One region of the Lysinibacillus sp. G4S2 genome, then DNA from elsewhere that is predicted to be linked to it. Evidence: a T-box and tRNA genes for the amino acid it is inferred to sense, from the RefSeq annotation. Region 1 holds a T-box; the other regions hold tRNA genes.
The links. The T-box of region 1 lies ahead of proS (proline--tRNA ligase). A T-box ahead of a tRNA ligase gene usually reads a tRNA of that ligase, here a tRNA-Pro.
Positions count from the first base shown of each region.

Region 2: it has a tRNA-Pro gene. The T-box ahead of proS (proline--tRNA ligase) is inferred to sense a tRNA for this amino acid. The anticodon was not compared.
Region 3: it has a tRNA-Pro gene. The T-box ahead of proS (proline--tRNA ligase) is inferred to sense a tRNA for this amino acid. The anticodon was not compared.

Region 1 is NZ_JAUCFJ010000002.1:2,711,355-2,713,579, reverse strand. Features, by position in the region: gene proS (proline--tRNA ligase) at 1-926, opposite strand, end outside; T-box leader at 977-1,197, opposite strand; gene QUF91_RS14000 (type 1 glutamine amidotransferase family protein) at 1,450-2,082, opposite strand; gene QUF91_RS13995 (helix-turn-helix transcriptional regulator) at 2,157-2,225, opposite strand, start outside.
Region 2 is NZ_JAUCFJ010000002.1:253,355-255,579, forward strand. Features, by position in the region: rRNA gene QUF91_RS01500 (23S ribosomal RNA) at 1-185, shown strand, start outside; rRNA gene rrf (5S ribosomal RNA) at 246-361, shown strand; tRNA gene QUF91_RS01510 (tRNA-Val) at 372-447, shown strand; tRNA gene QUF91_RS01515 (tRNA-Asp) at 452-527, shown strand; tRNA gene QUF91_RS01520 (tRNA-Thr) at 541-616, shown strand; tRNA gene QUF91_RS01525 (tRNA-Tyr) at 623-706, shown strand; tRNA gene QUF91_RS01530 (tRNA-Trp) at 712-785, shown strand; tRNA gene QUF91_RS01535 (tRNA-His) at 833-908, shown strand; tRNA gene QUF91_RS01540 (tRNA-Gln) at 919-993, shown strand; tRNA gene QUF91_RS01545 (tRNA-Lys) at 1,009-1,081, shown strand; tRNA gene QUF91_RS01550 (tRNA-Arg) at 1,103-1,179, shown strand; tRNA gene QUF91_RS01555 (tRNA-Pro) at 1,195-1,271, shown strand; tRNA gene QUF91_RS01560 (tRNA-Ala) at 1,288-1,363, shown strand; tRNA gene QUF91_RS01565 (tRNA-Ser) at 1,378-1,470, shown strand; tRNA gene QUF91_RS01570 (tRNA-Phe) at 1,476-1,551, shown strand; tRNA gene QUF91_RS01575 (tRNA-Gly) at 1,555-1,628, shown strand; tRNA gene QUF91_RS01580 (tRNA-Ile) at 1,637-1,713, shown strand; tRNA gene QUF91_RS01585 (tRNA-Asn) at 1,718-1,794, shown strand; tRNA gene QUF91_RS01590 (tRNA-Glu) at 1,796-1,867, shown strand; gene QUF91_RS01595 (GerAB/ArcD/ProY family transporter) at 2,077-2,225, opposite strand, start outside.
Region 3 is NZ_JAUCFJ010000002.1:4,271,909-4,274,133, reverse strand. Features, by position in the region: rRNA gene rrf (5S ribosomal RNA) at 405-519, shown strand; tRNA gene QUF91_RS21685 (tRNA-Val) at 530-604, shown strand; tRNA gene QUF91_RS21680 (tRNA-Thr) at 608-683, shown strand; tRNA gene QUF91_RS21675 (tRNA-Lys) at 691-767, shown strand; tRNA gene QUF91_RS21670 (tRNA-Leu) at 789-872, shown strand; tRNA gene QUF91_RS21665 (tRNA-Gly) at 920-993, shown strand; tRNA gene QUF91_RS21660 (tRNA-Leu) at 999-1,087, shown strand; tRNA gene QUF91_RS21655 (tRNA-Arg) at 1,102-1,178, shown strand; tRNA gene QUF91_RS21650 (tRNA-Pro) at 1,196-1,272, shown strand; tRNA gene QUF91_RS21645 (tRNA-Ala) at 1,279-1,354, shown strand; tRNA gene QUF91_RS21640 (tRNA-Met) at 1,379-1,451, shown strand; tRNA gene QUF91_RS21635 (tRNA-Ile) at 1,459-1,535, shown strand; tRNA gene QUF91_RS21630 (tRNA-Ser) at 1,551-1,642, shown strand; tRNA gene QUF91_RS21625 (tRNA-Met) at 1,693-1,767, shown strand; tRNA gene QUF91_RS21620 (tRNA-Asp) at 1,771-1,846, shown strand; tRNA gene QUF91_RS21615 (tRNA-Phe) at 1,904-1,979, shown strand; tRNA gene QUF91_RS21610 (tRNA-Gly) at 1,985-2,058, shown strand; tRNA gene QUF91_RS21605 (tRNA-Ile) at 2,060-2,137, shown strand; tRNA gene QUF91_RS21600 (tRNA-Asn) at 2,142-2,218, shown strand.

The sequences.
Region 1 (2,225 bases):
AGGACTGCGAAGATGTCATCTAGTTTCTCCATAATTTCAGGGTTCTTTTTCCATGGACCTACAGGTATTAAGACAACTTGGGTTGGTGCAATTCGTGGCGGTAAAATAAGCCCCTGTTCATCACCGTGAACCATAATGACAGAACCAATTAAGCGTGTGGAAGTCCCCCAAGAAGTTGTGTGTACATGTTCATGCTGATTGGCTTTATTTAAATATTTTATATCAAAGGCTTCAGCGAATTTTGTCCCTAAATAGTGAGAAGTACCAGCTTGTACGGCCTTTCCATTTTTCATCATTGCTTCGATAGAAAATGTATCAACTGCGCCTGCAAAACGCTCAGAAGGTGTTTTTTGTCCATCATAGACAGGGATTGCAAGTAAATCTTCAACTACCTCTTTATAAATCGTTAACATTTGCATTGTTTCTTTACGTGCATCTTCTTCATCAACATGCGCTGTATGGCCCTCTTGCCACAAAAATTCAGATGTTCGAATGAACGGAAGTGTTTTCTTTTCCCAGCGAAAAACATTGGCCCATTGATTAATTAAGACCGGCAAATCACGGTAACTTTTGATCCAATTAGAATATAAATGTCCAATCATCGTTTCGGATGTCGGACGAAGTGCTAAACGTTCTTCTAATTTTTCGCCAGCTGCCTCTGTTACCCAAGGAAGTTCAGGTGAGAAGCCTTCGATATGATCTTTTTCCTTTTGGAAGAAGGATTCAGGGATTAACATAGGGAAATAAGCGTTGCGGTGACCTGTCTCTTTAAAACGGCGGTCCATTTCTTCCTGAATATGTTCCCAAATTTCATAGCCGTCTGGTTTAAATGCGATACAGCCGCGGACCGGAGTATAATCCATTAAATCTGCCTTTTGGATTGTTTCAATGTACCATTTTGAAAAATCATTTTGTTGTGTTGTCATGTTCTTTCCTCCGTTTCTACAGAAAATAAAAAGCACAAAGCTGTCCCTAACATAAGGACGTCTTTGTGCCGAATAAACGTGGTACCACCTTGAATTTAGTTTTAAGAAAAACTTAAAACCCTCAAACGTTTTGTAACGAAAACGACTCGGTTATGTTTTGCATAACATCTCCGTGGTAGGTTTCAGATAAGAAGCGGTGATATAGCTCTCAGCGAACGCTATACTCTCTGTTTCACAATTCTTAGTTACTTGGCCACATCATCAATTGATATTTTATATAACTTTAGCAAAACAGTTAAATAATATCAATTATTTTTCGGGAAATATCAGAAAATTGTTTTTATTCCTTGTAGACAAAATTGCTTCTAACTAGTCAAAATTCAGCGTTAATTAATAGAGAAATTGGGCTTTTTCATTACTCCGTAAGCATTTTTAAGTTATATTCAAAAACCATGCTTTGACATTGTCTAGAGCATGGTAATTATTTAAACTAATATAAATCTGCTAAATTGATTTTTTTAGCTCATCTATTTATTGAATTCATTAACTGGAAGAAGTATTCAGGTTTATGAGTCTTATTTAGGTTATACCATGAATGTAATGTATCTGGTGCAAATACATCTAATTTTTTCAGTACTTCCATCGCAAATTCCAGAGGAGCTACTCCTGATGCAGTAACCAAATTCTCACCAGATACTGCAGGTCTCATCTCATAATATTTTTCGCCTTTATAATTTGGGCAGACCATTTTAATATACTCTAAGTCATTGCTTGTGTGTTTTCTAGAATCTAAGTATCCCATATTCGCAAGAGCCTCAGTTGCACCACAAATTGCAGCAACATTAGTGCCGAGCTTTAAGGCTTCGCCAACTTTTTTCATGATTGGTTGATGAATAACTTCTCCCCAAGTAGTCCCTCCAGGTAAAATTAAAAGATCTTTACTCTCAAGAGTACATTCATCTAGGGAAATATCTGGTTTTATGCTCAGTCCTCCCATAGTAGTAATCATTTCTTTATTAGCCCCTACTGTAATTACTTTTAAAGGCACTAAATCTTTTTTGAAATATCTTCCTGAGTTTAGTTCAGCAATTAAATATCCATATTCCCAGTCCGACATTGTATTAAATACATATAGAAAAACTTTTTTTGTTTGCATCCAATAACACTCCAATCACAATTAATATAGCTATTATAAAATAACTTCCCTGACAGTTAACGTCAGGGAAGTTATCATACTTGATGAAATTTTATTAATTCCGACAGAACTTCAATAAGTCTTTTCTTAAGACTTATTGGCTC
Region 2 (2,225 bases), 2.5 Mb from region 1:
CTGGGTAGCTATGTGTGGACGGGATAAGTGCTGAAAGCATCTAAGCATGAAGCCCCCCTCAAGATGAGATTTCCCATTACGCAAGTAAGTAAGATCCCTCAAAGACGATGAGGTAGATAGGTTCGAGGTGGAAGTGTGGTGACACATGGAGCTGACGAATACTAATCGATCGAGGACTTAACCACAATGTTTGAAACATTCAATGCACGTTTATCCAGTTTTGAAAGAATAATTTCTTTCATATGTCTAGTGATGATGGCAAAGAGGTCACACCCGTTCCCATACCGAACACGGAAGTTAAGCTCTTTAGCGCCGATGGTAGTTGGGGGCTTCCCCCTGTGAGAGTAGGACGTCGCTAGGCATTATACCCAGGAGGATTAGCTCAGCTGGGAGAGCACCTGCCTTACAAGCAGGGGGTCGGCGGTTCGAGCCCGTCATCCTCCACCATTATGGTCCCGTGGTGTAGCGGTTAACATGCCTGCCTGTCACGCAGGAGATCGCCGGTTCGATCCCGGTCGGGACCGCCATTTTTTTTTTTTTGCCGGTGTAGCTCAGTTGGTAGAGCAACTGACTTGTAATCAGTAGGTCGTGGGTTCGACTCCTATCGCCGGCACCATCCCTTGGAGGGGTAGCGAAGTGGCTAAACGCGGCGGACTGTAAATCCGCTCCTTAGGGTTCGGCGGTTCGAATCCGTCCCCCTCCACCATTTTTAGGGGCATAGTTCAACGGTAGAATAGAGGTCTCCAAAACCTTTGGTGTGGGTTCGATTCCTACTGCCCCTGCCAGGTTTCGAGGTACTCGTTATCAAGAACTGCTGTGATTACATATAGTGGCGATTGTGGCGAAGTGGTTAACGCACCGGATTGTGGTTCCGGCATTCGTGGGTTCGATTCCCATCAGTCGCCCCATTTTAACAATTGGGGTATAGCCAAGCGGTAAGGCAACGGATTTTGATTCCGTCATGCCTAGGTTCGAATCCTAGTACCCCAGCCATTCATTTCTTAATATGAGCCATTAGCTCAGTTGGTAGAGCATCTGACTTTTAATCAGAGGGTCGAAGGTTCGAGTCCTTCATGGCTCATCAAGTTTTTATAAAAATTATGCGCCCGTAGCTCAATTGGATAGAGCGTCTGACTACGGATCAGAAGGTTATGGGTTCGACTCCTGTCGGGCGCGCCATAAATCTAACAGTAACGGAATGTAGCTCAGCTTGGTAGAGCACTTGGTTTGGGACCAAGGGGTCGTAGGTTCGAATCCTGTCATTCCGACCAGTTTTTCTTAAATTTTGGGGCCTTAGCTCAGCTGGGAGAGCGCCTGCCTTGCACGCAGGAGGTCAGCGGTTCGATCCCGCTAGGCTCCACCATTTTTAAATATTTTGGAGGTATACCCAAGTCTGGCTGAAGGGATCGGTCTTGAAAACCGACAGGCGGGTAACACCGCGCGGGGGTTCGAATCCCTCTACCTCCTCCATTTTCGGGTCAGTAGCTCAGTTGGTAGAGCATTAGATTGAAGCTCTAAGTGTCGGCGGTTCGATTCCGTCCTGACCCACCATATGCGGGTGTAGTTTAATGGTAAAACCTCAGCCTTCCAAGCTGATGTCGTGAGTTCGATTCTCATCACCCGCTCCAAAAATAATGGGCCTATAGCTCAGCTGGTTAGAGCGCACGCCTGATAAGCGTGAGGTCGATGGTTCGAGTCCATTTAGGCCCACCATTATTCCGAAGTAGCTCAGTTGGTAGTAGCACCTGACTGTTAATCAGGTTGTCGCAGGTTCGAGTCCTGCCTTCGGAGCCACGGCCCCTTGGTCAAGTGGTTAAGACACCGCCCTTTCACGGCGGTAACACGGGTTCGAATCCCGTAGGGGTCATCAAGCATGTTGCACATTCGTGTAACATGCTTTTTCTTATGCTTGTAGATGACTAAAGCATATAAAATAATCTTATGACGCTTGCTTTCGCTAAAAATAATACTTGTAGCTAACGCTTTGCTTTCGCTACAAAAGACATTTGCTGAAAGAAGTTAAAATGCAAAACTGCACACCCAATTTATTAATAGGATTAATAATGGATGTGCGATCTAGGTTGTACCGGAGTCTTTATTATTTAATGTATCATTTTCAGGACCCTTAATATTTCTTAATTTCGCGATAATAAGTAATAGTAAAGGAAGAAAAAGGGCAAATAATGAAATATATAAGGGCCAAGTTTCTTTATTATATTTAGTAG
Region 3 (2,225 bases), 1.6 Mb from region 1:
TGTTCTTTCACCTGAAAAGTAAGTTTAAGGCTCTTAAAGAAGATTGAGAATAGAGATGAAAACCTATAATTTAATATGATAAATTAATTGTTTTCTTTAAATTAAACAATTGTGTTATAATGATTAGCAGAGTGATAATTTCTCTTATATAACTAAAAATCTCTCTAAAAAGTAATAATTTCTTTTTTTTATAAAAAAGCATTGCACAATGCGAAAAAACGTTATACAATAATTCTTGTCTTGAAGGACAGGTAATAAACTTCAAAACGAAATACATAAGAGTTTCAAGATACGAGTAGTACAAGGAAGCAAACGAGTGAATGAGAGAGCGTACCTCCGTACGTGACCGATTAAGCGAGAGAAGCTGATGCAGTAATACGCCGTGTATTGAAGGTCGACAATAGTCTAGTGATGATGGCAAAGAGGTCACACCCGTTCCCATACCGAACACGGAAGTTAAGCTCTTTAGCGCCGATGGTAGTTGGGGGCTTCCCCTGTGAGAGTAGGACGTCGCTAGGCATTATACCCAGGAGGATTAGCTCAGCTGGGAGAGCACCTGCCTTACAAGCAGGGGTCGGCGGTTCGAGCCCGTCATCCTCCACCATTTGCCGGTTTAGCTCAGCAGGTAGAGCAACTGACTTGTAATCAGTAGGTCGTGGGTTCGATTCCTATAGCCGGCACCATAGTTTTGAGCCATTAGCTCAGTTGGTAGAAGCATCTGACTTTTAATCAGAGGGTCGAAGGTTCGAGTCCTTCATGGCTCACCATTTAAATTGCCAACAAAATATGCGGGTGTGGCGGAATTGGCAGACGCACTAGACTTAGGATCTAGCGCCGCAAGGCGTGGGGGTTCGACTCCTTCACCCGCACCATTTTTCAGAATTTCATAATTGCCAGGATAAATAAATCTTATGCACATGCGGAAGTAGTTCAGTGGTAGAACACCACCTTGCCAAGGTGGGGTCGCGAGTTCGAACCTCGTCTTCCGCTCCAAATGTGCCGGGGTGGCGGAACTGGCAGACGCACAGGACTTAAAATCCTGCGGTAGGTGACTACCGTGCCGGTTCGATTCCGGCCCTCGGCACCATTTTTTAATAATTAGCGCCCGTAGCTCAATTGGATAGAGCGTCTGACTACGGATCAGAAGGTTATGGGTTCGACTCCTGTCGGGCGCGCCATATAAATATTTGTTTATCGGAATGTAGCTCAGCTTGGTAGAGCACTTGGTTTGGGACCAAGGGGTCGTAGGTTCGAATCCTGTCATTCCGACCATTCTTTGGGGCCTTAGCTCAGCTGGGAGAGCGCCTGCCTTGCACGCAGGAGGTCAGCGGTTCGATCCCGCTAGGCTCCACCAAAAGATAACCAGTATAAAGATCCTGGCGGCGTAGCTCGGCTGGCTAGAGCGTACGGTTCATACCCGTAAGGTCGGGGTTCGATCCCCTCTGCCGCCATCTTAAAGGACCTTTAGCTCAGTTGGTTAGAGCAGACGGCTCATAACCGTCCGGTCGCAGGTTCGAGTCCTGCAAGGTCCACCATTTATATATTGTTACGGAGGTATACCCAAGTCTGGCTGAAGGGATCGGTCTTGAAAACCGACAGGCGGGTAACACCGCGCGGGGTTCGAATCCCTCTACCTCCTCCAGTTTTATTTCTATAAATGGTGTTTAAAAAACTCGAAAAGAATATTGTTAACGCGGGGTGGAGCAGTGGTAGCTCGTCGGGCTCATAACCCGAAGGTCGTTGGTTCAAATCCGGCCCCCGCAACCAAAAGGTCCCGTGGTGTAGCGGTTAACATGCCTGCCTGTCACGCAGGAGATCGCCGGTTCGATCCCGGTCGGGACCGCCATTTTTAAAAGAAATACATGAGAAGCAAAAGAGTGTAGAAAGCTTAGCATGATAATATGGGTCAGTAGCTCAGTTGGTAGAGCATTAGATTGAAGCTCTAAGTGTCGGCGGTTCGATTCCGTCCTGACCCACCATATTTGCGGGTGTAGTTTAATGGTAAAACCTCAGCCTTCCAAGCTGATGTCGTGAGTTCGATTCTCATCACCCGCTCCAAGGGCCTATAGCTCAGCTGGTTAGAGCGCACGCCTGATAAGCGTGAGGTCGATGGTTCGGAGTCCATTTAGGCCCACCATTATTCCGAAGTAGCTCAGTTGGTAGTAGCACCTGACTGTTAATCAGGTTGTCGCAGGTTCGAGTCCTGCCTTCGGAGCCATTTTTTA